2 regions of the Dongia sp. P2_B8 genome follow, and region 2 is predicted to be linked to the other one. Evidence: riboswitches for the same ligand, from Rfam matches in the RefSeq annotation. Region 2 holds a riboswitch; the other holds the start of a gene.
What was found. A riboswitch is a leader RNA that binds a small molecule or an ion and turns the genes downstream of it on or off. The one in region 2 is predicted to bind glycine.

Region 1 (6,847 bases), on a different contig from region 2:
GGAAAAGCTGCGCCCGACGCGCTTGGGCCTCGCTCGCCTTAAGAAACTGCGCCCCACCAAGCGCGCGCTGGCCTTCGCCGAACTGTGCCGCAAACACTTCGCGTCAACGCGTTGAAATGCCGCGTATGGTTAATTGTTGGGCGGCCACAACAAATAATACACTCGGTCAGCAACGCTACTAATTGAGCGCTGCAGTGCAATAGCCCCTGCCCATGGTAGTTCCTGCCCTGGCTGCCCCCACTCTTACTCTTTGATCCGGCTGCAAAAGTTAACGCCGTCTTTACATTTTCTTTACGCCGCGCATACTTCCAGCCATCCGATTGGCGGGAAATCGACCGATATGAGTCGGCAAAGGACCCCATCCATCCGGATGGGGTCGGGTCAGCGTGGAGCCAACGGCGGGGAGTGCCGCCGCGCAAGACCGCAAACTGAGGGGGTTTATCATGGCAGTACCAAGTCATCATGAGGAGGACGTAAAAGTCCTCCACAGTATGGGTTATTCTCAAGAGCTTTCCCGCCGCATGGGCGGGTTCCAGAACTTCGCGATCTCTTTCTCCATCATCTGCATCCTTGCCGGCGGCATCGGCGCCTACACCGTCGCCTTCGGCGCGGCGGGCGGCGGTTCGATCGGCATCGGCTGGATCGTCGGCTCGGTGTTCGCTCTGCTCGTGGCAGCCGCCATGGGTCAGATCGCCTCCGCCTATCCAACCGCGGGTGGTCTCTATCATTGGGGTTCGATCCTTGGTGGCCGTGGCTGGGGCTGGGCAACTGCCTGGATCAACCTCATCGGCTTGCTCTTCGTCGTCTCGTCCGTGAACTATGGTGTTTATCTGTTGCTGCGCGACCTCGTTCTGGTCGGCGTCTTCGGCATGGACCCCGCGATGTTCACCGGCACCCATCTCACCATTGCCGTCGCGATCATCACCTTCACGCAGGCAGTCTTGAACTATATGGGCATCAAGGCGACCACGATCCTGACCGATTTCTCCGGCTATCTGATCATGGGCGTGTCGTTCGTCCTGATCGCCGGTCTTTTGATCGGTTCGCCGGTACCGCTCGACTTTTCCCGTCTGGTGACCTTCACCAACAACACGGGTGATTTAGGTGCCGGAACCTGGCCGGCGACGGGCAGCTTGATGTTTGCCTTCATCCTTGGCCTGCTGCACGTGTGCTACACGATCACCGGCTTCGATGCTTCGGCGCATACGTCGGAAGAAACCCGTGACGCGCAGCGCGCTGTGCCGCGCGGCATGATCACGGCCGTGTTCTGGTCGGCTCTGTTCGGCTGGTTGCTTGTGGTGGCAGTGCTGCTTGCCATGCCGGACATGACCGAAGGTGCGGCCAAGGGCTGGTCGGTGTTCTACTACGTCCTCGAATCCAACGGCATGCCGCATTGGATCAAGGATCTGCTAGCCATCGGCATCGTTCTTGCCAACTACCTCTGTGCCCTTGCCGGCATGACCTCGCTTTCGCGCATGATCTATGCGTTCGCGCGTGACGGCGGCATCCCGGGTGCGTCGAAGTTCCTGCGTCAGGTCAGCCCGAAACACCGCACTCCCGGTGCGGCAATCTGGGTTGGCGCCGGCTTGTGCTTCATCCTGGGTTGGGTCTGCGGCGCTGATGCCAACGCCTATATCGTCCTGGCGTCTGGTTGTGCGGTGTTCCTCTACGTCTCCTACATCATGCCGATCGGTGCGGGCATCCTGGCCGAAGGCAAGAGCTGGACGAAGAAGGGCCCGTTCAATCTCGGTGTCTGGTCGAAGCCGGTTGGCGTTCTGGCCGTTCTCGGCGGCGCCGTGCTCGCCTTCGTCGGCTTCCAGCCACCCTACCAGTTGGTGGGTCAGTTCCTGGCTGCTGCGATCGTGCTGCTGATCGTGATCTGGTTCGCGTTTGAAAAGAGCCGGTTCCCCGGTCCGCCGCTCACCGAAGCGGATGTAAAGGCACGTCAGGCTGAAATCGCCAAGGAAGAAGCGGCGCTGGGTGGCGCTGGCTGATCCCACAACAAAGCGAATATCATCTGGGGAGGCAGTGCAAACTGCCTCCCTTTTTCTTTTCCAGCTTGACCTTTCCATGGGGCAATCACACACTCCGGCCGCACAATCCTCCGACCTCGGGAGAGACTGGCACGGCCGCAAAAGAGACGCGGCCGGATCGGCGCCGAAGGAGCAACCGCCCCCGGAAACTCTCAGGCAAAAGGACCAGGTCGGAACCGTCATCTCTGGAAAGCGGGCGACGGACGTCGTCGCCTCACCGACGGAGTAAACCGGGCATCTTTTCCTTAGATGCCCCGGCGAATCTCTCAGGTCTCAAAGACAGAGGGGGGCTGACCGGCAGATCTTTCGCCGGCCGCACCAACCCGACGTCGGGGAGCCACACTTCGCATTCCAAGACATCATTGCCGCAAGCTTGAGCGCGGCCTAAATTCCAATTCATAGATCGAACAGGGGGAACACAAATGCCGTTGAAACCGGAACAAGTCAAAACCGTCGCACAAGCCAAGAAGATCGTCGAGGAGCGGGGCCTCACCCATGTGAAGGTCGGCGTGTTCGATGGCGATGCCATCCTGCGCGGCAAATACATGTCGAAAGCCAAGTTCTTTTCCGCCCTCGAAGGCGGCTTCGGCTTCTGCGACGTGGTGCTGGGCTGGGACAATCAGGACCAGTTGATCGACGGCCTCAACTATACCGGCTGGCACACAGCCTATCCCGACGCCTGGGCGCGCATCATCCCGGAGACCTGCCGCGATCTGCCGATGGAGGATAACGGCCTCCTCTTCATCTCGGAATTCGTCAACAAGGCGGAAGAGATCTGCGCGCGTGGGACACTGCGCCGCGTCCTCGCCAAGGCCGCCAAGATGGGCTTCGACGTCTATTCGGCCCTTGAGTTCGAATTCTTCATGTTCGACGAAACGCCGGAAAGCATCCGCGAGAAGAACTACAAGAACCTGACGCCGATGACCCCCGGCTGGTTTGGCTATTCCGTCATCCGTAACTCCGTCTGGTCCGAGCTCTACCAGGACATTCTCGACATGTGCGAAAAGATGCGCATGCCGATCGAAGGACTCCACACCGAGACCGGCCCCGGTGTCCTTGAAGCGGCACTCGGCGTCACCTCGGCTCTCGAGGCCGCCGATCGCGGCGCGCTCTTCAAGACCTTCATGAAGGTGCTGGCGCAGCGCCGCGGCCTGATGGCGACCTTCATGGCGAAATGGTCGAACTCCTATCCCGGCCAGTCCGGTCACATTCACATTTCCTTGAAGGGCAAGGACGGCAAGGCCGTCTTCCATGACCCGAAGAAGCCGCACAACATCTCCGACAAGATGCGCTGGTTCATCGGCGGCCAGCAGACCCTGATGCCGGAAGTGCTTGGCATGGTCTCGCCCACCGTCAACTCCTACTCGCGCCTCATCCCCGGCTTCTGGGCGCCGACCAACGCCACCTGGGGCGTCGAGAACCGCACCTGCGCGCTTCGCGTCATTCCTGGGTCGGAAAAATCGCAGCGCGTCGAATACCGCATCGCCGCCGCCGATTGCAATCCGTACCTGGCCCTGGCGGCCGCCATTGGTTCAGGCCTCTACGGCATCGAGAACAAGATCGAACCGATGGCTGCCATCGTCGGCAATTCCTACGAGATGAAGCATCCGGCCAAGCTCGATCTGCCAACCACCTTGTGGGACGCTGCCCAGCGCCTGCGCAAATCGAAGGCCGCGCGTGAACTGTTCGGCGATGCCTTCGTCGAGCATCATGCCGGCACCCGCGAGCATGAGGAGCGTGAGTTCCGCAAGCACATCACTGATTGGGAATTGTCGCGCTACTTCGAAATCATTTGATCTCATCTGCAGCGCCCGCGAGTCCGGCTGGACACGCGGGCGCTATTCTTTTTCAAACACCCCGAGGTTACCTATGTCCGCCACCCAGAAAACCGTCACGCCCATCGACAATTCCGTCTATGTCGAGCGTCCTTACAACACTCAAGCCGAAATCGCCGCGATCCTGAAGGCTGCCGCCAAGGCGCAGATCGACTGGCGCAAGGTGCCGATCGCAGAGCGGGCCAAGATTCTGAACAAGGCGGTCGATGAGTTTCTGAAGGGCAAGGACAAGCACGCCGAGGAAATCACCCGCCAGATGGGCCGCCCGATCACGCAGAGCCCGTTCGAAATGCGCGGCTTCGAAGAGCGCGCCCGCTTCATGATCAATCTGGCACCGGAAGCCCTGGCCGACGTTTCTTTCACCGACAAGCCCGGCTTCACCCGCGTGCTGCACCGTGAGCCGCTGGGTGTCGTCTTCATCGTGGCACCCTGGAACTATCCCTATCTCACCTCCGTGAATGGCGTCGTTCCGGCGCTGATGGCCGGCAATGCGGTCGTCTTGAAGCACTCCGCCCAGACCCCGCTCTGCGCCGAGGATTTCCAGGCCGCATTCGATGCCGCCGGCTTGCCGAAAGGTCTCTTTCAGCATCTCGTCCTCACCCATGACGATACCGCCAAGGTGATCGGTGCCCCCGAAGTGGCCTATGTCAATTTCACCGGCTCGGTCAGCGGCGGTCATGCCGTGCAGCAGGCGGCGCTCGGCAAGTTCATGGGCATGGGGCTTGAGCTCGGCGGCAAGGACCCGGCCTATGTCCGCGCCGATGCCAACCTCGCCCATGCGGTCGAGAATCTGGTCGATGGGGCCATGTTCAATTCCGGCCAATGCTGCTGCGCCATCGAGCGCATCTATGTGCATGAGAGTTTGTACGACAAATTCGTCGACGGCTTCGTCGACCTCACCAAGAAGTACAAGCTCGGCAATCCGATGGACAGCACCACCAATCTCGGGCCGATGGTACGTACGTCGGCCGCCGAATTCGTGCGCGGCCAGATCGCTGATGCAGTGCAGCACGGCGCCAAGGCCCTCATCGACAGCAAGCTATTCCCGGCTGACAAGGCCGGCACGCCGTATCTCGCCCCGCAGGTCCTGGTCAATGTCGATCATTCCATGTCGGTGATGGCGGAAGAAAGTTTCGGCCCGGTCATCGGTATCATGAAGGTGAAGAATGACGAGGAAGCCGTGAAGCTGATGAACGACAGCAAATACGGCCTCACCGCGGCGCTCTGGACCTCGGATGAGATCGCCGCACGCAAGATCGGCAACGAGATCGAGACGGGGACCGTCTTCATGAACCGCTGCGACTATCTCGACCCGGCCCTGGCCTGGGTCGGCATCAAGGATTCCGGCCGCGGTGCAACATTGTCCCGCGTCGGGTACGAGATGCTGACAAGGCCGAAGTCCTTCCACTTCCGCACGCAGATCTGAGCGCCGCACCTGATATGTTCGTCATGCCCGGGCTTGACCCGGGCATCCACGCTTTCAACTGCACCAGTGGATCCCCGGGTCTTCGCCCGGGGATGACGATTTTGGAAGCCTGGCAATCAAGCGTCACCCCACCGCCACGCGTGATTTATTTTCCTAACCGTGGCACACTCGGCCTTCATCAGGGGACGATGAATTTTGGCCGATACCAATCATACGCAAGTTGTCGTCATTGGTGGCGGGGTGGTCGGTTGCGCCATCTTCCGGCGTCTCGCCATGTGCGGCCTCAAGCCCGTGCTGCTGGAGGCCGGGCGCGATCTGCTCTCCGGTGCTTCCAAGGGCAATAGCGCCCTCCTTCATACCGGCTTCGACGCTCCGCATGGGTCGCTGGAGCTCAGTTGCATGCAGCAAGGTTACCGCGAATATCTCGAGATCCGCCAGCAATTGGGTCTGCCGTTGGTGAAATCCGGCGCCGTGGTCGTGGCCTGGAACGAGGAGGAGTTAGGAAAGCTCGACGACATTGTCGCCAAGGCCCATGACAACCAGGTGACCGATGTCGCCCGCATCGACCGCGATGCCCTGCGCCGCCTGGAGCCCTTGCTTTCACCTAAGGCGCTGGGCGGTGTACATGTGCCGGGCGAACATATCATCGACCCTTGGTCGGCGCCTTTGGCCTATGCCCATCAGGGGCTCGCCCATGGCGGCGTCATTCTGCGCAACTGCCGGGTGGTGAGCGGCCATTTCGATGGCATCTGGCACCTCGACACCAATCAGGGCGAGGTAACGGCCGATCTTGTCATTAATGCCGCCGGCAATCAGGGCGACATCGTCGAGGCGATCAACCGTCCCGCGCCCTTCAAGATCACGCCGCGCAAAGGTCAGTTCGTCGTCTTCGACAAGCCGGCAGCGCGGCTTCTCAAAGCAATCATCCTGCCGGTGCCGACCGAGCGCACCAAGGGCATCGTCATCTGCCGCACCGCCTTCGGCAATGTGCTGGTCGGTCCCACCGCGGAAGACCAGGAAGACCGCATCCATGCCGAGGTCGACCAGGCGGCACTCCAGCAACTGGTCGCGCGCGGTGCCGAGATGCTGCCGGGCCTTGCCAATGTCGATGTCACAGCGATCTACGCCGGACTGCGGCCAGCAACCCAGTTCAAGGACTACCAGATCATGGCGCAGCCGGACCGGCGCTGGATCACCGTGGCCGGCATCCGCTCGACCGGTCTCACAGGCGCCCTGGGGATCGCACGGCATGTGGCTGACCTCTATGCCGCGAGCTTCGGACCTCTCATCGAGGCTGCTCCCATCTCAACGCCAATGCCCAATCTATGCGAAGAGAACATTCGCCCCTATCAGGAACCACTCGCGACCGAAATCGTGTGCCATTGCGAACTGGTGACGAGGGCCGAGATCGAAAACGCCCTCACCGGCCCCTTGCCGGCCGGCGATATCGGCGGCTTGAAGCGCCGCACCCGCGCCATGATGGGGCGCTGCCAGGGCTTCTATTGCAGCGCCCATGTCATGGCGCTGGCAGAGGATAAACTGGCGCACGAGGC
Region 2 (6,847 bases):
CATCGAGCGCCTTGTCGAGAACCGGCATCCGATCCGGCGTACCGGCACCGGCCAGGATTGCCTTTTGCACATCGATAATGAGCAAAGCAGTCGTCATCGCATCACCTCCCCTTGTCAGCGGCCAGTTATCAACGACCCGGAATAGCGGCCCTAGCCAGCGCATCGGCGCGTTCGTTTTCGACATGGCCAGCATGGCCCTTTACCCAGATCCAGTCGATCTTATGGTTCTTGAGAGCGGTGTCCAGGCGTTGCCATAGATCGACATTCTTGACGGGTTTTTTGTCGGAGGTCTTCCAGCCGGTACGCTTCCAATTGTGGATCCAAGTGGTGATTCCGTTCTTCACATATTGGCTGTCCGTGTGGAGGCGCACGTGAGTGGCGCTCTTCATCGCTTCGAGGGCTGCGATCGCCGCCATCAATTCCATGCGGTTGTTGGTGGTCGCAGCCTCGCCGCCGGAAAGTTCTTTCTCCACATCGCCATAGCGCAGGAGAGCGCCCCAGCCGCCGGGGCCGGGATTGCCACTGCAAGCACCGTCGGTAAAAACATCGACGATCTTAAGAGCCATTGCCGTGGTCATAGGCCGTACGCCGCGATAGTCTTCGCCTGCTGGTGGAAACGCAGTTTCTTCAGATATTCCAGCGGATCCTTCGGCTGTACGAACGCACCCGGCGGATGGTTGAGCCAGTCATAGAGCCGCGTCAGCAGAAAGCGCAGCGCGCCACCGCGGGCCAGCACCGGCAGTGCTGCCAATTCCTTGTCCGACAGCGAGCGCAATTTGGTGTAGCTGTCGATCATCGACTTCGCCTTGGTGATATTGAATTCGCCCTTGATCTCGAAGCACCACGCGTTGAGACAGATGGCGAGGTCGTAGGTCAGGAAATCGGTGCAGGCAAAATAGAAATCGATGAGGCCGGAGAGCCGGTCGCCGAGGAAGAAGACATTGTCCGGAAAAAGATCGGCATGGATGACGCCGACCTCAAGATCCTGCGGCCAATGAGCCTCGAGAAATTTGAGCTCGTCCTGGATGATCTCGGAGAGGCCCGGCGACACTTCATCGGCACGGTCCTTGGTGTTTGCAACCAACGTCCGCCAGCCACTGAGCGAGAGATTGTTCGGGCGCTTCAAGGCAAAATCACGGCCCTTGATATGGAACTCCGCCATGGCGGTGCCCAGCAATTGGCAATGGCGTTCCGTCGGACGGCGCGGCCACATGCCTTCGAGGAAACTGATGATGGCGGCTGGCCGGCCACAGAGTTCGTGCAACGACGCCCCGTCCTGCGCCTTGATCGGCGTGGGGCAGCTCAGCCCCTTGGCAGCGAGATGTTCCATCAGCCCCAGGAAGAAGGGCAGATCCTCGCGGTGCACGCGCTTTTCATAGAGGGTCAGGATGTAGCTGCCCTTGGTGGTGTGCATCAGGAAATTGGAGTTCTCGACACCCTCGGCAATGCCCTTGCAGGACACCACATCGCCAATGTCATAGGCTTTCACGAAGGCAGCAAGCTCGCCATCGGGCACTTCGGTATAGACAGCCATGGCGAGGATCCGGACAGGTTATGCGGTGAGGGCGCGCGGCAGCTTGAAATGGGTGGTTTCGGTGGTAACCGAGACCTCGTCGGTCACGATATCGAAGCGATCGCGCACGGCACCGATCACTTCCTGCACCAGGATCTCCGGTGCCGAAGCGCCGGCGGTGATGCCAACCGTCTTGATGCCGTCGAACCAGGCCCAGTCGATCTCCGAGGCCTTCTGCACCAGATAGGCGTTGGCACAGCCGGCGACCAGCGCCACTTCCACAAGGCGGCGCGAATTTGACGAATTGGGCGCGCCGATCACCAGCATCAGGTCGCATTTCTCGGCGATCGCCTTCACCGCCTGCTGGCGGTTGGTGGTGGCGTAGCAGATGTCTTCCTTGCGCGGCCCGTGGATATTGGGGAAACGGCGCTTGAGGACGGAAATGATGCCGATCGTGTCGTCGATCGAGAGCGTGGTCTGGGTAATATAGGCCAGCGCCAGCGGATTGCTGACGGTGATCTTCTCGGCATCCTCGGCGGTTTCCACCAACGACACCGCCCCTTCGGGCAATTGGCCGACGGTGCCGATGACTTCCGGATGACCCGCGTGACCGATGAGGATGATGTGCTGACCGGCGGCAAAATGGCCTTCGGCCTCGCGGTGCACTTTGGACACCAGCGGGCAGGTGGCATCGAGATACATGAGTTCGCGCCGCTCGGCCTCGGCCGGGATCGCCTTGGGCACGCCATGGGCGGAAAAGACCACCGGGAACTGGCCAGGAATCTCGTCCAGCTCTTCGACGAAGATGGCGCCCTTCTTCTCCAGCGCTTCAACCACATGGCGATTGTGGACGATTTCGTGGCGCACATATACCGGGGCGCCATAGCGTTCCAGCGCCCGCTCGACGATCTGAATGGCGCGGTCGACACCGGCGCAAAAACCACGCGGGGCGGCCAGATAGACAGTCAGGTTGCTCTTGCTCATCACGGCCTAATTTTGGTCGAAAACTCTTGCCTGGAATATAGGGTTTTCAGGCCCAGTGGCAAGTCAAAGGGGGTGGCAAGTCAAACGGGGTGGCAAGTCAAGCGGGGGCAATGCCAAAGGGATCAATTTGCCATCGTTTTTCCGCAAGTTGGGGGTGGATCGGGCAGATGGCCGCGCTTGTGGAAGCCGGGCCGCTCTACTAAAGTCAAAGAAGCGTTAACGTGGCCGGGGCAGCACCTGGGCCGAGTCCGCGGACGACCAGCTTCGACGAGCGCCTTTGGGGGGCCTGGAGATCATCATGACAAATCCGCAAATCGCGCAGAAATCGCCATTCAAGGTCGATGTCGAGGCGGGGAAATCCTATTTCTGGTGTGCCTGCGGACGCAGCCAGAAGCAGCCCTTTTGCGACGGCTCCCACAAGGGCAGCGAATTCAGCCCGGTCAAGTTCGACGCGACCGAGGCCAAGGCCGTCTTTTTCTGCGGCTGCAAACACACCCACAAATCGCCGCTGTGCGACGGTTCGCATTCGAAACTTTGAGTGCGGCTAAGGCGCGCGCGGAAAGGATTATGATGATCGGCATGACCAAAATCGGGCAGAACCTGCTCTGCGCGTTGGGTGCGGCCTTGCTGCTCTCGGGCTGCACCAATCCAATTGCGGAACAGTCCCGGCCCTGCCCGCCGGTCAAGGTCCTGCAGGATGCCGCCTACCTGACGCGCTTTGCCGGCGAGAGCGAAGATCTGGCCGACACCTCGTTCGAAGCTCGCATCGCCAGGTCGCAGTCGATGTGCACCTACGTCATCGATACCGATACGGGGCTAACCTCGATCCGCACGGAACTCAGCGTCGAGTTCGCAGCCTCCCGCGGACCGCAGAATGCCGACAGCGCCGCCAAGTTCAATTACTGGGTCCGCATCACCGGACCGGGTGGCACGCACATGCCGGGCGACCAGAGTCTTGATGTCGAAATCCCCTTCACCGCGGCCAAGGTGCAGGGCATCGCCCAGGATCAGGTCGAAATTCTGCTGCCCCTGCGCAAGGGCGAGAATGGCGAATTCTATCGCATCAATATCGGCCTGGTGGTGACTGAGAAAGAACTGGCCTTCAACCGGCGCAACCCGCAGTTCTAACCGAGTCGCCAGTCCATGACCGGGCCATGACCGGGCCATGACCGGGCAACGATCGGCGGCTGATCGGACAGCGGCTCCCGCCGCCACGCGTGCCGCGTCTGCACAAAAAAATGCCGCTTGACGGATAGTCGTGCGCCGGCCCATCTTGCGCGCGGCAAAACCCGTTATCGGGAGAGACCTCCCCCCAGCCAGAGTGACTGGGGGCAGGCGCCGAAGGAGCAACCGCCCCCGGAAACTCTCAGGCAAAAGGACCGATACGGGGAAAAACTCTGGAAAGCGGATGGCCTCACAGCTGGGCTTCATCCCACCGAAGGAGTAAACCGCCAGCTTGTTTGCGTGCCTTTTTATGGCACGCGGGTTGTCGGCCAATCTCTCAGGTCCCGAAGACAGAGGGGGGTCGCGCGGGTTTTCCCATGGAGGAATTCCCGGTCGCGGTCGCCATTCGTCGGAGGGTTTCTTTGTGAGTGCCACTGCCAGTACTTCGGGCCCCAATACTTCAGGCCAGGGCGCCGATGCGCCGCTCCTCGTCACACAATTGCATGATCTGCATGTCGAACTCGGTGCCAAGATGGTGCCGTTCGCAGGCTATGACATGCCTGTGCAATACCCGACCGGCATCCTGACCGAACATCTGCACACGCGCACGAGCGCTGGCCTGTTCGATGTCTCGCATATGGGCCAGATCCGCATCACAGGCGAGAATTTTGCCACCGCAGCAGCGGCGCTTGAGCGCCTGTGCCCGGCGGATTTCCAGGCCTTGCAACCGGGCCAGCAGCGCTACAGCTTCTTCACCGACAATGCTGCCGGCATCCTCGATGATCTGATGGTGACCCGCATGGGTCCAGGCGATGCCTCAGATCATCTGTTCATGGTCGTGAATGCCGGCTGCAAGGACGCCGACATCGCGCATTTGAAGGCCAAACTCAACCACCGCTGCGAGATCGAGGTATTGGCCGACCGGGCGCTGGTGGCGCTGCAAGGGCCTAAGGCCGCCGCCGTCTTTGCGCGCCTGGCGCCAGAGAGCGCCAAGCTCAAATTCATGAGCGGTGCCCGGCTGAAAGCCACCGGCTTCGACATCATCGCCACCCGATCGGGCTATACCGGCGAGGACGGGTTCGAGATCTCTGTCGCCAATGCAGACGCCGTGGCCTTGGTCAAAAAGCTGCTAGCGGATCCCGACGTGAAGCCGATCGGCCTTGGGGCCCGCGATTCGCTGCGCCTGGAAGCTGGCCTTTGTCTCTATGGCAACGACATCACCGAAAAGACCAATCCGGTCGAAGCCAACCTTGTCTGGGCCATGCAGAAGCGCCGTCGTGAAGAAGGCGGTTTCCCCGGTGCCGGCATCGTACAGCGGCAATTGGCGGCAGGCCCCGTGCGGAAGCGTGTCGGCATTCTGCCGGAGGGCAAGGCACCGGCGCGGGCGCATACCGAGATCACCGATTTCGGTGGCCGCGTGATCGGGGAGATCACGTCAGGTGGCTTTGGTCCAAGCCTCGGGGCGCCGGTCGCCATGGGCTATGTCGAAACGGCCCATGCCGCCATCGGCACCGAGATCAATCTTATGGTGCGCGGCAAGGCCTTGCCCGCCAAGATCGCCGCCATGCCTTTCGTACCCCATCGTTATCAGCGCTGACCGGCGATGGTCAGCTTCACCGGAGAACGGCGCGACGATCCGTCGAAGCGCCGCAAACAGACAGAGGAGAGTACCCCCATGAGCGGCATCCGCTTCAGCAAAGATCATGAATGGGTGAAGATCGACGGCGATGTCGCCACCATCGGCATCAGCCCCTATGCCCAGGACCAACTGGGCGATGTCGTGTTCGTCGACCTGCCGGCCATCGGCAAGAAGGTCGAGAAGGGCAAGGAGCTGGCGGTCGTCGAATCGGTGAAGGCAGCAAGCGAGGTCTATGCCCCGGTCAGCGGCGAAGTGGTCGACGTGAACGCGGCCCTGGGCGATGCGCCCGGCACGGTCAATGAAGACGCGCTCGGCAAAGGCTGGTTCGCCAAGGTGAAGATCGCCAACAAGGCTGAGCTCGACGGCCTGATGGACGAGGCCGCCTACAAAACCTTCTGCGCCAGTTTGAGCTGAGGGGGCTGCACTGACATGCGCTTTCTGCCGCTGACCGAGCCCGACCGCCGCGCAATGCTGGCGAAAGTCGGGGCACCCTCGGTCGAAAGTCTCTACAACGACGTGCCGAATGGGGCCTTGTTGAAGGCGCCGATCTCCGGCCTCTCCAACCATATGCCGGAAATGGAGGTCGAGCGTTTCATCGGCGCCATGGCCGTCAAGAATCTCGGCACCAATCAGGCGCCGAGTTTCCTCGGTGCCGGCGCCTATCGCCATCACATTCCGGCCGCGGTAGACCACCTCATCCAGCGCGGCGAATTCCTGACCTCCTACACGCCCTATCAGCCCGAGGTGGCGCAAGGGACCCTGCAATATCTGTTCGAGTTCCAGACACAAGTCGCCTTGCTTACCGGCATGGATGTGGCCAACGCCTCGATGTATGACGGTGCCACCGCCACCACCGAAGCTGTCGCCATGGCCAACCGTGTGACGCGGCGGAAGAAGGCCATCCTTTCCGGCGGCCTCCACCCGCATTACCGCGAGGTGGTGGAGACACATGGCCGCCATACCGGGTTTGAGACGGTCTCGGCGCCGTTGGATGCGACCGGCAAGGAAGACCTTGCCAAGCTGCTCGGTCCCGACGTCTCCTGCGTCGTCGTCCAAAACCCAAGTTTCTTCGGTCATATCCACGACCTCAAGGCACTGGCAGATGCCGTGCATGCGGCCGGTGCGCTGTTGATCGTTGCCGTTACGGAGGTGGTATCGCTCGGCCTCATCACGCCGCCCGGCGAGATGGGGGCGGATATCGTTACCGCAGAAGGCCAGTCGATCGGCAACCCGCTTGGTTTCGGCGGTCCCTATGTCGGCTTGTTCGCTGCGCGTGAAAAATTCCTGCGGCAGATGCCGGGTCGCCTCGCCGGCCAGACGGTCGATGTCGATGGGCGGCGCGGCTGGGTACTCACCCTTTCAACCCGTGAGCAGCATATCCGGCGCGAGAAGGCCACCAGCAACATCTGCACCAATTCCGGCCTCTGTGCCCTCGCCTTTACCATCCACATGACCCTGCTCGGCGAAGCTGGCCTGAATCAGTTGGCAGCGCTCAATCATGCGACCGCCAGCAATCTGGCCGATCGCCTCGCCACAATCCCCGGCGT

Region 1: another riboswitch for glycine. It lies ahead of AC1DWZ_RS13250 (glutamine synthetase family protein); the one in region 2 lies ahead of gcvT (glycine cleavage system aminomethyltransferase GcvT).

What each region holds. Positions count from the first base shown of each region.
Region 1 covers NZ_JBFUDM010000003.1:1,213,886-1,220,732, reverse strand. Annotated here, with positions in the region: gene AC1DWZ_RS13260 (LysR family transcriptional regulator) at 1-115, shown strand, start outside; gene AC1DWZ_RS13255 (amino acid permease) at 444-1,994, shown strand; glycine riboswitch at 2,102-2,210, shown strand; glycine riboswitch at 2,212-2,326, shown strand; gene AC1DWZ_RS13250 (glutamine synthetase family protein) at 2,456-3,829, shown strand; gene AC1DWZ_RS13245 (aldehyde dehydrogenase family protein) at 3,903-5,294, shown strand; gene AC1DWZ_RS13240 (FAD-dependent oxidoreductase) at 5,490-6,847, shown strand, end outside.
Region 2 covers NZ_JBFUDM010000006.1:194,777-201,623, forward strand. Annotated here, with positions in the region: gene AC1DWZ_RS17660 (cysteine hydrolase family protein) at 1-97, opposite strand, end outside; gene rnhA (ribonuclease HI) at 129-578, opposite strand; gene AC1DWZ_RS17670 (homoserine kinase) at 575-1,534, opposite strand; gene ispH (4-hydroxy-3-methylbut-2-enyl diphosphate reductase) at 1,553-2,497, opposite strand; gene AC1DWZ_RS17680 (CDGSH iron-sulfur domain-containing protein) at 2,796-3,035, shown strand; gene AC1DWZ_RS17685 (hypothetical protein) at 3,077-3,625, shown strand; glycine riboswitch at 3,784-3,889, shown strand; glycine riboswitch at 3,893-4,017, shown strand; gene gcvT (glycine cleavage system aminomethyltransferase GcvT) at 4,086-5,258, shown strand; gene gcvH (glycine cleavage system protein GcvH) at 5,337-5,714, shown strand; gene gcvPA (aminomethyl-transferring glycine dehydrogenase subunit GcvPA) at 5,730-6,847, shown strand, end outside.